2 regions of the Intrasporangium sp. DVR genome follow, and region 1 is predicted to be linked to the other one. Evidence: riboswitches for the same ligand, from Rfam matches in the RefSeq annotation. Region 1 holds a riboswitch; the other holds the start of a gene.
What was found. A riboswitch is a leader RNA that binds a small molecule or an ion and turns the genes downstream of it on or off. The one in region 1 is predicted to bind thiamine pyrophosphate.

Region 1 (7,037 bases):
GACGGAGAGCGCGCCGAGGCACGGCCCCACGGACACGCCGCTGCCGGCGACGCCTCGCGAGGAGCACATCCCCACGCACGCCGTCCGGGCCGACGTCGACGGCAGCTCCCCCGTGAAGCCGGCGCGCCTCGGCTGAGGGTCGCGCCCGACGCGGGTCGCAGGGTCAGGGCCGAGGTCGGGCCGTGACGAGGAGGCTGACCCCGGGCAGTCCGGCGACGGGCAGGTAGCGCTCGGCCGTGATGATCGCCCTGAGGCCGGCGTTGACGACCGGATGGAGGTCCTCGAGGTCCGACCCGGTCGACGAGCGCCGCCGGAGGGCGACGACGGGGCGCAGCAGGACGTTCCAGGACCGGACGCTGTCGATGACGAAGCCGCCCCGCTCGAGGAGGCCAACCAGCTCGGGGCGGGTGTAGCGCCGCACGTGCTGCACGGCCTCGTCGTGCGCGGACCACAGCCTCGGGTCGGCCGGCACCGCGACGAGGTAGGTGCCGCCCGGCCTGAGGACGCGGTGGACCTCCCGCACGGCGGCGTCGTCGTCGACGAGGTGCTCGAGGATGTCGAACGCGACGACGAGGTCCTGCGAGTTGTCGGCGAGGGGCAGGGAGGTCGCATCGGACCGCAGCACCGGCAGGCCCCGCTCGTGGGCGACCGAGGCCCCCTCGGCGCTGTACTCCAGGGCCGTGGCGTGCCAGCCCGCCTCGCGCAGCACCATGGTGTTGCCGCCCCCGGCCGCACCGATGTCGATGGCTCGGCCGGGCGTCAGCTCACGGATCGCCGCCGCGAGCAGGTGCCTGCGCTCGCGGTACCACCAGTGCTGCCCCTCGAGCTGGGCGAGCTTACGGACCTCAGTGCCCTCCATGGCGGGCCATCATGCCAGTGCCCACCCTCTGGCGCGTCACCGGAGCCCGGACAGCGCGGCGAGTCGTCAGCGGACCTGTCCGTCGCCCTCCACGATCCACTTCGTCGTCGTCAGCTCGGGCAGGGCCATCGGTCCCCGTGCGTGGAGCTTCTGCGTCGAGATGCCGATCTCGGCGCCGAAGCCGAACTCGCCACCGTCGGTGAAGCGGGTGCTCGCGTTGACCATGACGGCTGCGGCGTCGACCTCGGCGGTGAACCGGCGCGCCGCTGCCCTGTCCTCCGTGACGATAGCCTCGGTGTGACCGGAGCCGTGCTGACGGATGTGCTCCATCGCCGCGTCGAGGTCGTCGACGACGGCGACGTTCATCTCGAGGGCGAGCCATTCGGTGTCGAAGTCGTCCTCGGACGCGATGGCGTATGCCGCTGAGCTGGCTTCCGCGTAGGGCCTGACGTCGGGCGTGACGTGCAGCTTGACCTGCGCGTTGGCGAGGTCGGTGAGCACCTTGGGGAGGAAGTCGGCGGCCACGTCTCGGTGGACGAGCAGCGACTCGGCGGCGTTGCACACGCTCGGACGGTGGGTCTTCGCGTTGATCGTGATCGCGGCGGCCTTGCCGAGGTCTGCGGCGCGGTCGACGTAGACGTGGCAGACGCCGACCCCCGTCTCGATGACCGGAACGCTGGACTCCCGGACGACGGTCTGGATGAGGTCCGCTCCCCCGCGTGGGATCACGAGGTCGACGCGGCCCCGGGCCGTCATGAGCGCGCGGGCGGCGTCGCGGCCCCCCTCGGCCAGCAGGGTGATGGCGTCCTCGGGCAGACCCTGCGCGGCGAGCGCGAGGCGGAGCGCGATGACGGTGGTCCAGTTCGTCGCCCCGGCGGCGGAGCCCCCGCGGAGGATGACGGCGTTGCCGGACTTGAGACCGAGACCGGCGGCATCGACGGTGACGTTGGGACGCGCCTCGTAGATCATGCCGACGACCCCCATGGGGACGCGCACCTGACGGATCTGCAGACCGTTGGGCAGCGTTGAGCCGCGGACGATCTCACCGACCGGGTCGGGCAGCGCCGCGATGTCACGAAGACCTTGGGCGGACGCGGCGACCCGCTGCTCGTCGAGGCGCAGTCGGTCCTGGAGCGCCTCGGTCATGCCACTGGCGCGGCCGCGCTCGAGGTCCTGGGCGTTGGCCTGGAGGATCTGGGGCGTCGCGGCGACAAGGGCATCCGCGAGGGCGTGGAGGGCAGCGTCCTTCTCGGCTCGGCTCAGCTGGGCGAGCCGACGGGAGGCGACGCGGGCACGGTCGGCGAGCTCGTTGACGTGCTCGACGACCGCGGGGTCGATGGTCTCGGACATGGTTCAAGCGTAGGCGCCCCGGGCAACCGCGTTTGTCGCACCTCCGACGGGTGGACCCCATCCGACCCTCCCCCCCGGGATGCGGGCCGGCGAGGCGGTCGGTATGGTGGCGACGTCCTTCACGGGAGTCCGGCGCACCGGGCTGAGAGGGGGCTGACGCGGCCCCGACCGTCCCAACCTGATCCGGATCATGCCGGCGCAGGGACCAAGGAGTTGCGATGACGCCGAACCACCGCCCGTTCCCACGTCTCCACGTCCTCACGGACACCCGCGGTGGACGCGACCCGCTGCCGGAGGTTCGCTGCGCGCTCGCGACCGGGCCCGTGGCCATCCAGGTCCGGGCCAAGGACCGGACGGACCGTGACGTGTTCGCCCTGACCACCGCCGTCCTCGAGCTGGCCCGCGGCAGTGGTGCGCTCGTGGTCGTCGACGACCGGGCCGACATCGCGCTCGCCGCGGGCGCGCACGGTGTCCACCTCGGCGGGGCCGACCTGCCCGTCGCCGACGTGCGCCGCTTCGTCCCGGCCGGCTTCGTCGTCGGAGCCACGGTCCGCGATCCCGACATGGCTCGCGACGCGGAACGCTCGGGGGCCAGCTACCTGGGGGCCGGCCCGGCTCATCCCACCACGACCAAGCAGGGTCTCCCCGGGCCGCTCGGGCCCCCCGGCATCCGCGCCGTCACGGCAGCCACCTCGCTTCCCGTGATCGCGATCGGCGGCGTCACCCCCGAGCTCGTCCCCGACCTGCGCGCCGCGGGCGCCCACGGTGTCGCCGTCGTGGCGGCGCTCTCCGAGGCGGCTGATCCCGCCGCCGCAGCGGCAGCCCTGGCCGCTGCCCTCACCGACGGAGCCGGCCAGCAGCTCGGCGTCCCTCGACGGGCCGGCCGTCCTGGGGGCGAAGCGATCGCCGGCGCGCTCGACGTGCCGCTGGATGAGGTGCGGCGGTGACGGCCGCGCGCCCCACGGACCGGCGCCCGGCCCTCGTGGAGTCAGGGGTCTCCACGAGGGTCCGGGTCGCCATCATCGGCGGCGGCATCATCGGCCTCGCCTGCGCCTGGCAGCTCCTGCGGTCCGGCTGCAACGTCACGGTCCTCGACCCGGACGTGGCCGGCGGGGCGACGCACGCCGCTGCCGGGATGATCACGCCGTCGAGCGAGGCGACGTTCGGCCAGGAACCGCTTCTCGCGGCGAGCACCGCGTCCGCGAGCCGGTGGCCCTCGTTCGCCGCCGCGCTGGCCGCCGACTCCGGGCTTCCGGTCGACCTGCGCCGCGCGGGCACCCTCTTCCTCGCTGCCGACCACGACGACGAGCAGGTCCTCGCCCGCCAGGCGCGTCTCCTCGAGCGTCACCATCGCGCCGTCGAGCGGCTCCCGGGCCGGGCGACGCGTCGCCTCGAGCCCGCCCTGTCCCCGCGGCTGGCCGGCAGCCTCCTGATCGCGGACGAGTCGTCCGTCGACCCTCGCCAGGTGGCGCGGGCCCTTCGGGTGGCCATCGCGCGCCGCGGGGGCGAGGTCCTCTCGGCGCCCGCACGTCCTCTGGTCCGCGACGGCCGGAGCATCGGCGTGGAGCGGTTGGAGGAGCGAGGTGCCGCCGGACACGCCGGCAGCGCCGGGCACATCGGGCAGGTGGGGACCACCGGCGCCGACGTCACGGTCATGGCGGCCGGTTGGGCGACGACAGCGCTCGCGGCCGGGCTCGGGATCACCGTGCCGATCCGGCCCCTCAAGGGCCAGGTGCTGAGGCTGCGGCCCTCCGCTCCGGACGTGCTCCGCCACATCGTCCGGGCCTGTGTCCATGGCAGGTTCGTCTATCTCGTGCCTCGTCCCGGCGGCGAGATCGTGGTCGGCGCGACGAGCGAGGACGTCGGGCCGGACTCGACCGTCACCGCCGGCGCCGTCCACGACCTGCTCCACGACGCCATCGAGCTCGTCCCCGAGCTGTCCGAGGCGGCGCTCGTCGAGTCGATCACCGGGCTGCGGCCCGCCACGCCCGACAACTTGCCGATCGTCGGTGCGACCGGCATCGACGGACTCGTCGTGGCGGCCGGCCACGGCCGGGACGGCATCCTCCTCGCGCCCCTGACGGCGGCGGCAGTGGTCTCGCACGTCCTCGGCAGTGCACCCCCCGAGCAGGCGGATGCCTTCACCCCCGAGCGGTTCGCAGTCAAGGAGCGCGCATGACCGTCATCGTCAACGGCGAGGAACGGCTGGTGGCCCCCGGCACGACGGTCACCGCGCTGCTCGACCAGCTGAAGCTGCCGAGCCGGGGCATCGCCGTGGCCCTGGACCGCGTCATCGTGCCCCGGTCGCTGTGGCCCACCGAGGTCCTCAGCCCGGGCGCCGAGGTCGAGGTCGTCACGGCGATGCAGGGCGGCTGACGTGACTGATGCGACCAGCGCCGGCCTCGTCGACCGACTGACCATCGCCGGCACGCGCCTCGGGTCCCGGCTCATCCTGGGCACCGGCGGCGCCACCAGCCACGCCTCTCTCGAGGGGGCGATCCGCGCCTCCGGCACCGAGCTCGTCACCGTGGCGTTGCGTCGCGTGCCGAAGGACGGCGTGGGCGGTCTCCTCGACGTCCTGGCTGACTGCGGCGTTCGCCTGCTGCCCAACACGGCCGGCTGCCGCACGGCACGCGAGGCCGTCCTCACCGCGCGGCTCGGCCGGGAGGCCCTCGAGACCAGCTGGGTCAAGCTCGAGGTCATCGCCGACGACCGGACCCTCCTGCCGGACGTCGTCGAGACCCTCGATGCCGCGGAGGAGCTGGTTCGGGACGGCTTCGTCGTGCTGCCCTACACGACCGACGACCCGATCGCCGCGCAGCGGCTCGTCGATGTCGGCTGCGGCGCAGTCATGCCGCTGGGGGCGCCGATCGGCAGCGGCATGGGGATCCGCAACCCCCACGCCATCGAGCTGATCCGAGAGCTCGTCGACGTGCCCGTCATCCTCGACGCGGGGATCGGGACGGCCTCCGACGCAGCCCTCGCGATGGAGCTCGGCTGCGACGCCGTCCTCCTCGCCTCCGCGGTCACTCGAGCCGAGGACCCAGAGGCGATGGCGCACGCCATGCGGCACGCCGTCTCAGCAGGCTGGCTCGCACGGCACGCAGGACGGATCCCGGTGCGCCGCCTGGCGCTCGCCTCCTCGCCCGCCGAGGGGCTGGTCGACGCATGACGCAGCCGTATGCCGCCGGGCTGGCGATCGCGGTGACCGACCGTTCCCAGGTCCCCCGCGACCGCAGTCTCCTCGACGTCGTGGGTGCGGTGCTCGAGGGTGGCGCCCACGGGGTGCTCGTGCGCGAGCGCGACCTGCCGCTGGAGGCGCGGGCAGAGCTCGTGGCCGCAGTGGGTCGGCTCTGCGCCGCGCACCGCGCCCTGCTCCTCGTCGCCTCACCCGTCCCGCTCCCTCCCCGAGCCCCGGGTCGATGTGATCGATCGAGCGTTGCATCGGTCGATCACATCGACTCGGGCGGGGGGAGGCGCCTCGGCCTGCACCTGCGCCGCGACGAGCCGGTGCCCCCGACCCTGGACCGGGCCTCGACCCGGGTGGGCCGCTCGTGCCACGACCTGGCGGAGCTGAGGCGTGCCGCCGAGGAGGGACTCGACCACGTCACCGTCTCCCCCGTCGCCCTGTCCGCGTCCAAGCCCGGCCACGGCCCCGCCCTCGGACGAGCGGGCCTGCGCTCGCTGACCGACGTCATCCGCAGCGAGTACTCCCGGGTCCCCACGATCCTGGCCCTGGGTGGCGTGGACCGCGTCACTGCCGGGGCCTGGATCGCGGCTGGCGCCGACGGTGTCGCCGTCATGGGGGCGGTCATGCGGGCCGCCGACCCCGCCGCCGAGATGCGGGCCGTCGTCGACTCGGTCGGCGCTGCTCGGGTGGGTGCCCCGTGACCGTGCATCGGCACGCCGACCCGACCGACGACGCGGGGCCGGCCGGCGCACCCGTTGCAACACCACCCGTGGCGCTGACCGTCGCCGGCTCCGACTGTGGCGGCGGTGCCGGGATCCAGGCGGACCTGGCCACCTTCGCGGCTCTCGGCGTCCACGGCACGAGCGCCGTCACGGCTGTGACGGTCCAGGACACCACCGGCGTCCACGCGGTCCACCCCGTGCCCGTCGACGTCGTGCTGGCCCAGGTCGACTGCGTCCTGAGCGACCTGCGCCCGTCCTCCGTCAAGGTCGGCATGCTCGGCGGGGCGGACCTGACCCTGGCCATCGCCCACCTGGCCCGGGCGGGGCGCCTGCCGAACCTCGTCGTGGACCCGGTCCTCGTCGCCACGAGCGGGCACGCGCTCGCCGGCGACGGTGTCGCGGGCACACTGGCCACGGACCTGCTCCCCTGGTCCGCACTCATCACCCCCAACACCGACGAGGCCGCGGCGCTGCTCGGCGCTGCGCCGCCGACCACCATCGAGGAGCAGGCCGAGCTCGCCCTCGCCCTGAGGGGGCTCGGCGCCCGTGCCGTGGTCGTCACCGGCGGCGCGGCGCCCTCCGCGACGGGCACCGACCGGGTGGACGTCCTCGCCGACCCGGACGGGCTCCACGTCCTGGCCGGACCCGAGATCCCCACCGAGAACGACCACGGCACCGGGTGCACGTTCGCGTCGGCCGCTGCGGCCTTCCTGGCCCGGGGCGAGAGCACCCGTGACGCCGTCCTGTCCGCCCGCGCCTACGTCCGGCACGCCTTGCGCACCTCGGCCGGCTGGCGACTCGGCGCCGGACGCGGTCCGGTCGCGCACACCCGCACCGCCTCCTTCGAGACCATCCCGACCCAGCCGACCACCAGCCAAGGAGCCCGACGATGACGCCTGCCAACCCCGCACGGACC
Region 2 (7,037 bases), on a different contig from region 1:
TGGAGGCCCGTCGCTGCCGCCACCCACACCCGCATGGCCGCGCCGTGGCTCACGGCGAGCGCGGACGCGTGCCCGTCCCCGGCGATGCGCCGGATCGCGGACTCGTAGCGCGCTATGAAGCCGATGCCGGAGTCGCCGCCCGGGATCGTGTGCTCCGGGTCGTCCCGCCAGCGTTGCACGGAGTCGACGAAGGGCCCCCAGTCCGTCGACATCTCGTAGTCGCCCGCCTGGATCTCCCGGAGGCCGGGCAGCACGACGACCTCGAGGCCGAGGGCGGCCGCCAGCGGCTCGGCGGTCTGCTGCGCGCGGCGCAGGTCGGAGACATAGATGGCGCCGAGTTCCTCGCCGCCCAGTCGCGCCGCGAGCTGCTCGGCCTGCCGACGGCCGGAGTCGGTGAGGTCCAGGCCCGGGACGGCAGTGTCGAGCTGACGCGCGACGTTGGCGTGCGTCTCGCCGTGACGGACGAGGAAGAGGCGCATCGTCACTGGTCCTTGTCGGTCACGCCGGTCAGGCACTGGACGGTGGCCGGGTCGACGTCCGGGTCGGAGTGGAAGGCCGGGGCCTCGACCGGCACCGTCTCACCAGGCGGGACGGTGAGGTCCATCTCGTGGACGGTCAGCAGCGTCATGTCGGCGGAGGACACGAGCGAGATGGCCACCGTGATCGGCAGCTCCTCGCCCGTGGTGTTCGCGAAGGTCCCCCGGTAGCTCCAGACGCCGTCCGTCTGGTCGCAGGACTCGGTCGTGAGCAGGTCGCCGAGGTCGAACAGACCACCGCTGCCCGCGGCCGACGTCTCGACGGCCTCCGGCTCGGTCTGCAACGGCGTGATCGTGGGCTGGATGGGGACGCTGACCGTCCCCTCGTCGGTGGGCGCCTGGTCCGGTTGGCCGCACCCGGCCACCCCCACCACGGAGGTGACCGCGAGAGCGAGCCCAGCGGCATACGTCAACGGCCTGCGCACGGGGCCCATTGTGCCCTGTGCACCCCGCACGTCGAGTGCGCACTGCGTGTCGGGACCCCGGCGCCCGCTCCGAGTCCCGAGTCCCCCAGTCCCCGAGTCCCCCAGTCCCCGAGTCACCGAGCGTGGTCCTCACGCCGGCAGGAGGAAGCGGGCGCCGAACCCGGCCGCGATGACGAGCAGGCCGGCGACGACCGCCAGCGTGTCGGCGGGCCGCCACGGAGCATCGTCGGCCCAGGTGCGCCGGCGAGCCTCGGCGAAACCGCGCGCGTCCATGGCGAGGGCGAGGCTGGCCGCCTGCCCGAGCGCCCCGATGAGCAGCCCTCCGGTGACGACGACGGCCTCCCACACGCGGGGGACGACGCCACGGTCGGCGCGGATGCCGCGCACGCGGCGCGTCTTCATCAGCTCGTCCCAGAGGGCGTCGAACGACTGGACGCGCTGCAGCGCCGCCGTGGCGGCAACGACGGGCCGGGGTGGGAGCCGGAGCCGCTGCGCGAGCTGGTCTCCGAGGCGCTCCGGGTCGAGGTAGCCCACGACGAAGGCGGAGGGGACGACGAGGCACAGGACCCGGAGGGCGGCCCCGGAAGCCACCTCGAGGTCGCGGCCACCGAGGAGCCAGGCGGACCAGGCGACCCCGAGGACGGCGAGGGCAGCCGGGGCGAGCCGCGCGAGGACGCCTCGGACCCGCGCAGCGGGGCGGCGGCCCGGCCCCGGTGCGACGAGGCCGATGAGCCCGAGGAGGACCTCGACGCCGAGGACGGCGAGCCCTTGACGCCAGGTCTCGAGCACGGCGGGCAGCGGGAGCACGCTGAGCCCGACGGCGAGCAGAGCGAGCGGCCCGGCCCGGGAGACCAGGGGAACACGCTCCGGCACCGCCGGCGGCGGCTGGGGCGGGGGCGCCGAGAGGTGCCTCGTCTCGTCGGCCCGCCCGATGGCGCCCTCGTCGTGCGTCGTGACGACGAGCGCCGCACCCTCGTCGCGGGCCGCCTCGAGGATCCCCATGACCGCCGCCCAGGTCAGACGGTCCTGTCCCACGGTCGGCTCGTCGGCCAGGACGAGCGCGGGTCCGTGCAGGATCGCCGAGGCCACGGCGAGCCGGCGCTGCTCCCCGCCCGACAGGTGACGTGGGTCGACGCCGGCGAGGCCGCTCAGCCCCAGCGCGGCGAGCACCTCGTCGGCGCGCTCCTCGCTCACCGACGGGTCGAGCCCCAACGCCCGCGGCGTGGTGAGGACGTCGTCGCGCACCGTGCGCCCGACGACGGCAGAGGCCGACCGCTGCGGGACCCAGGCGACGACACGCGCAAGGTCCGGCGAGGACCACTCGTGCGGCGGCGCCAGGCCCGCGCCGGCGGGGGCCGACTCGCCCGGGCCGCCGGGCGTCAGGGCCGGGGCGAAGGAGACCCGACCTGCGGCCGGGGCGGTGAGCCCACCCAGCGCTCCCATCAACGAGGTCTTGCCAGAGCCGCTCGGCCCGACCAACGCCAGGACCCGACCGGCCCGCACGTCGAGGTCGACGTCGCTGACCGCGGTCGTCGTCCGGCTCTCGGCGCCGAGTCGGCGAGCACGGTGCTCGACCGTCAGGCCGCGGGCGGCAGCCACGACCTCGCCCGCGCGGACCGTCCCCGCGGCGGCGCCCGCCGAGCCCGCCGAGCCCGCCGAGACCGCCGAGCCCGTCGCAACCGGCCACGGCGTCAGGTTCAGCCCGAGCGGCTCGGGCTCCGGGAAGTCCGGCACCCAGATCCCCTCGGCAGCCAGACGTTCGCCGTGCTCCCGGAGGACGACGGCGGGCGGCCCGTCAGCCATGACGGCGCCCTCCGAGTCGAGGACGACGATCCGGTCGACGAGGTCGATCCACCCGGTCAGGCGGTGCTCGACGACGACGAGCGTGAGGCCGCGACCGCGGGTCACGTCGTCGACGAGGCCCCGGACGGCTCCAGCCGTCGCGGTGTCGAGCATCGCGGTGGGTTCGTCGAGGAGCAGCACGCTGGGCTCCATGGCCAGCGCCCCGGCGAGAGCCAGGCGCTGCGACTCGCCGCCGCTCAGCGCGGACGGGGGGCTGTCCTGGGCCATCGTGAGCCCGACCTCGGCCAGGGTCGCAGCGATCCGCGGCGGCATCTCGCCCCGCGGCACCTCGACGTTCTCGAGGCCGAACGCGACGTCCCGCCCGATCGTCGAGGCCACCACTCCTGAGCCCGGGTCCTGCAGCACGAGGCCGACCGAGCCGGGCCGTTCCTGCGGCGCCTGCCCGTCGACCGTCACGGACCCGGAGAGGTCACCCGAGTCGGCGGTGAGGAGCAGGCCGGCGAGGGCCCGGAGCAACGTCGACTTGCCCGACCCGCTCGGCCCGGCGAGCAGGATCCGCTCGCCGGGCGCGATGGTCAGGTGCAGGCCGGCGAGGACCGGCCGCGCCCGGCCGTAGGGCCGCCAGGTCAGGTCCTCGACGCGGACGCGGGCGCCGGCGGGGGCGCGCGTGGCTGCGCTGACCCCCTCGGTCGGCGTCGCCGTGGCGATCTGGGTCACCGGGGCGATGGGCGTCACCGGGGCGATGGGCGTCACCGGGGCGATGGGCGTCACCGGGGCGATGGGGGGCACCGCGCCGTCGGCTCCCGGCCCGCTCCGCGTCGGCATCACTGTCCGTCCCGCTGGGTCAGACCGCGTCGCGCTCCCGGAGCTGCTGGCCCGGTGGGAACGCGTTGAGGGCTCCGGCGGCGGAGAGCAGCCAGGTGAGGAACACGGCGAGCAGCGAGCCGAAGACGGCCACCGAGGCGCCGAAGAGGAACAGGTAGGCGACCTTGTAGCCCATGTCCCAGTCCTGGTACCACGAGTACCACTCGTAGACGGCCTCGAAGGCCCCGCCGAGGAAGCCACCGAGGAGCAGGGGCGCCCAGCGGAACGTCGCGTAGGCGAAGGCCGCGAAGCCGAGCTCGACTCCGAGTCCCTGGACGAGCCCCGAGACGAGCGTGGTCAGCCCCCACTGCGTGCCGATGAGCGCCGAGACGATCGCGGCGAGCAGCTCCGTGAAGACGGCGGCGCCGGGCCGCCGGATGATGAGCATGCCGACGATGCCGGCGACGAGCCAGGGCCAGTTGAGCAGAGCGGACAGCGGGGGGAAGCCCGCGGAGATGAGGTTGGACGGGGTCTGGTAGGCGAGCCCCCACGCCCAGTAGGCGACGCCGAACGCGACGCCGAGGAAGGCGCAGGTGAGCAGGTCGATGGTCCGCCACCGGGACAGCGCTCCGGAGGCGCGGATCTCGGTGGGACGGACCGTCTTTGAGGTGGTCATGGTGTGGGTCTCCCGTGGTTTCCGTGAAGAAGGTGGATACCTCGGGGAGGGCACCCGGTGGCGGCCGTCATGGCGATGACGAGCCACGTGGGTGTCCTGAGAATTACCGACTCCCTTCGCCGGTGCTAACCGGAGCAGGTTCGAGGGTCTGCGGCCTCGTGATGTCACGGGCCGCACTCTCAGCGCGTCTGCGCTCCCCTGTCGTGAATAGGGCGGTGCTGTTCAGTTTTCAGCCTGACTCTACCCCCACGCACGTGGGTACAGTCACACCATGGCGAAGGCGACCAAAGCGGCGAAGACCGACGTGACCGCGCACGAAGCGGACAAGCACTCACCCCTCGGCGGAGTGGTCTGGAAGGCGATCACCGTCACCTCGACGGTCGTCGCGACGAGGCTCGCCACGACCGTCGCGTCGAAGGGGTGGAAGCTCGCGACCGGCAAGCCCGTCCCGATGCGCGGCGACTACGACAACGAGAAGACCCGCGACGTCGTCGCCTACACCGCCATCGCCGGCATGATCATGGCGGGGACCAAGGTTGCGGCGGAGCGCAAGGCCGCCGAGTACTACCGGCAGTCGACCGGTCACCTGCCGAAGGCGCTCGAGGACACCAAGCTGAGCCGCAAGGAGAAGAAGGCGCACAAGAAGCTCGAGAAGGCGGCGGCCAAGACGGAGAGGGGCGCCAAGAAGCTGGCGTCCTGAGCGGTCGGCTGACTGCTCCACCACATTCCCGCGACGCGCCCATCTGCGCGCGACACGATGATCGCGGGTGGTGATGACCGTGAGCGGCGCCGACGCAGCAACCGCACTGACCTTCCTCGGGGGCGTGGGGACCGTGACCGGGGGCAAGTTCCTGCTCGAGCACGCAGGTCAGCGGATCCTCGTCGACTGCGGCCTCTACCAGGGTGAGCGGCACTGGCGTCGGCTCAACTGGGACCCGCCGCCGCTCGACCCGACGACCGTCGCCGAGGTCATCCTCACCCATGCGCACCTCGACCACTGCGGCTACCTGCCTCGGCTGGTGCGCGACGGGTTCGCCGGGCCGGTGCACTGCACCCCGGGCACCGCTGAGCTGGCGCGCATCATCCTGCGGGACAGCGCCTTCCTCCAGGAGGAGGAGGCGGCGAACGCCGCGACCTACGGATGGTCGCGGCATCCCGAGCCACGGCCGCTCTACACGGTCGCCGACGCCGAGCGCGCCATCGCGCTGATGGAGCCCTGCGGTCCGGACCGCCGGCTCCGGCTGGGGGGCGACGGCAGCCGCGCCTCGGTGGACGTCAGCCTCTTCCGGGCGGGCCACATCCTCGGCGCGACCAGTCCGCACGTGACCGCCGGCGACGCCACCGTCCTCTTCTCGGGAGATCTCGGCCGTCCGGTCCACCCCATCCTCAAGGAGCGAGAGAGACCGCCAGCGGCTCGAACCGTCGTGATCGAGTCGACGTACGGCGACCGTGCCCACCCGGACGTCGACCCGGCGCACGGCATGATGTCGGCGGCGATCCGCAGAACCGTCGACCGGGGCGGCTCCGTCGTCGTGCCGGCCTTTGCCGTCGACCGCACCGAGATCGTCCTGCTCGCCCTCGCCGAGATGATGGCCCGGGGCGACATCCCCGACGTCCCCGTGTGGGTCGACAGCCCGATGGCGCTCGCTGCCCTCGCGGTCTATCAGGACCCGGCCCACCGCGACGAGGTCCGACCCGACGTCCTCGAGGCCATCGCCGGCATGCGACAGTTGCGTGCCGCACGGACCGCGGAGGAGTCGATGCGGCTCAACACCCCGGGGACTCCGTGCATCATGGTCTCGGCCTCCGGCATGGCCACCGGAGGCAGGGTGGTCCACCACCTGCGCCACCTGCTGCCACAGGAGCGCAACCTCGTCCTGCTGACCGGCTACCAGGCAGTCGGCACCCGGGGCCGCGCGCTCCTGGACGGGGCCGGGGAGCTCAAGCTGGCCGGCCGGTACGTCAGGGTCCGCGCCGAGGTCCTCCAGGTCGAGGACTTCTCGGTGCACGCCGACGCGGACGAGCTCGTCGCCTGGCTCGCGGAGCTGCCCGTGCAGCCTGAGACGGTCCACGTCGTCCACGGCGAGCCCGAGGCCAGCCGCGCTCTGGCCGGCCGGATCCGCGACGAGCTCGACTGCGCGGTCAACGTCCCGAGGCTGCTGGAGCGGGTCCTGCTCGACTGAGGACACCCGTGCCGCCAGTGTGACCCGACCCTGGCGGCGACGTGATCCTCACGTCACCCCTTCCGGCGGAGGCCTACGAAGTGGTGTGCTTGGAGCGGAACGATGCCGCACCGTCTGAGGAGGACCTGACTCATGAAGGCAGCCGTCGGAGACCGGATCACCATGGCCGCGGAGCACGTCGGCGAGCGCGTGCGTGAGGGCACGATCCGCGAGGTGCACGGCGAGGACGGGGCGCCGCCCTACCTCGTCGAGTGGTCGGACGGGCACACGGGCCTCATCCATCCCGGGCCCGGCTCGGTCCTCAAGTGCGAGCACGAGGAGGCGAGCAGCCCGGGCAGCTGACGCCAGGGTGCGTGCCGCCCCCGGGGTGACCAAGGCTCGGGACCAAAGTCCCTACTGCCGCCTTGGGGGGTGCACCGCAGGATGCTGGTAGGCGGGACCCCTCGTCAGCCTGCGCCTTGAGGCAGGGCCCGCCGTGCACGGCTGGAGACTGCCATGACCGCTACGGAAATCAGCACGCCGATGATCACCACACCGCGTCCCCTCGTCCTCGAGTTCCACGAGGGCGACCGCACGATGGCCGAGCTGCTCGGAGGCAAGGGCGCCGGGT

Region 2: it holds a riboswitch for thiamine pyrophosphate, as region 1 does, so the genes downstream of both, ABWV20_RS05425 (ECF transporter S component) here and thiE (thiamine phosphate synthase) in region 1, are expected to answer to the same signal.

What each region holds. Positions count from the first base shown of each region.
Region 1 covers NZ_BAABZW010000019.1:177,165-184,201, forward strand. Annotated here, with positions in the region: gene ABWV20_RS14780 (glycosyltransferase family 2 protein) at 1-136, shown strand, start outside; gene ABWV20_RS14785 (class I SAM-dependent methyltransferase) at 164-859, opposite strand; gene ABWV20_RS14790 (glutamate-5-semialdehyde dehydrogenase) at 926-2,209, opposite strand; TPP riboswitch at 2,321-2,432, shown strand; gene thiE (thiamine phosphate synthase) at 2,428-3,156, shown strand; gene thiO (glycine oxidase ThiO) at 3,153-4,388, shown strand; gene thiS (sulfur carrier protein ThiS) at 4,385-4,585, shown strand; gene ABWV20_RS14810 (thiazole synthase) at 4,587-5,381, shown strand; gene ABWV20_RS14815 (thiamine phosphate synthase) at 5,378-6,100, shown strand; gene thiD (bifunctional hydroxymethylpyrimidine kinase/phosphomethylpyrimidine kinase) at 6,097-7,014, shown strand; gene thiC (phosphomethylpyrimidine synthase ThiC) at 7,011-7,037, shown strand, end outside.
Region 2 covers NZ_BAABZW010000005.1:177,640-184,676, forward strand. Annotated here, with positions in the region: gene ABWV20_RS05410 (histidine phosphatase family protein) at 1-479, opposite strand, end outside; gene ABWV20_RS05415 (hypothetical protein) at 482-961, opposite strand; gene ABWV20_RS05420 (ATP-binding cassette domain-containing protein) at 1,091-3,589, opposite strand; gene ABWV20_RS05425 (ECF transporter S component) at 3,609-4,244, opposite strand; TPP riboswitch at 4,339-4,454, opposite strand; gene ABWV20_RS05430 (DUF4235 domain-containing protein) at 4,516-4,944, shown strand; gene ABWV20_RS05435 (MBL fold metallo-hydrolase RNA specificity domain-containing protein) at 5,024-6,427, shown strand; gene ABWV20_RS05440 (DUF1918 domain-containing protein) at 6,560-6,769, shown strand; gene ppdK (pyruvate, phosphate dikinase) at 6,923-7,037, shown strand, end outside.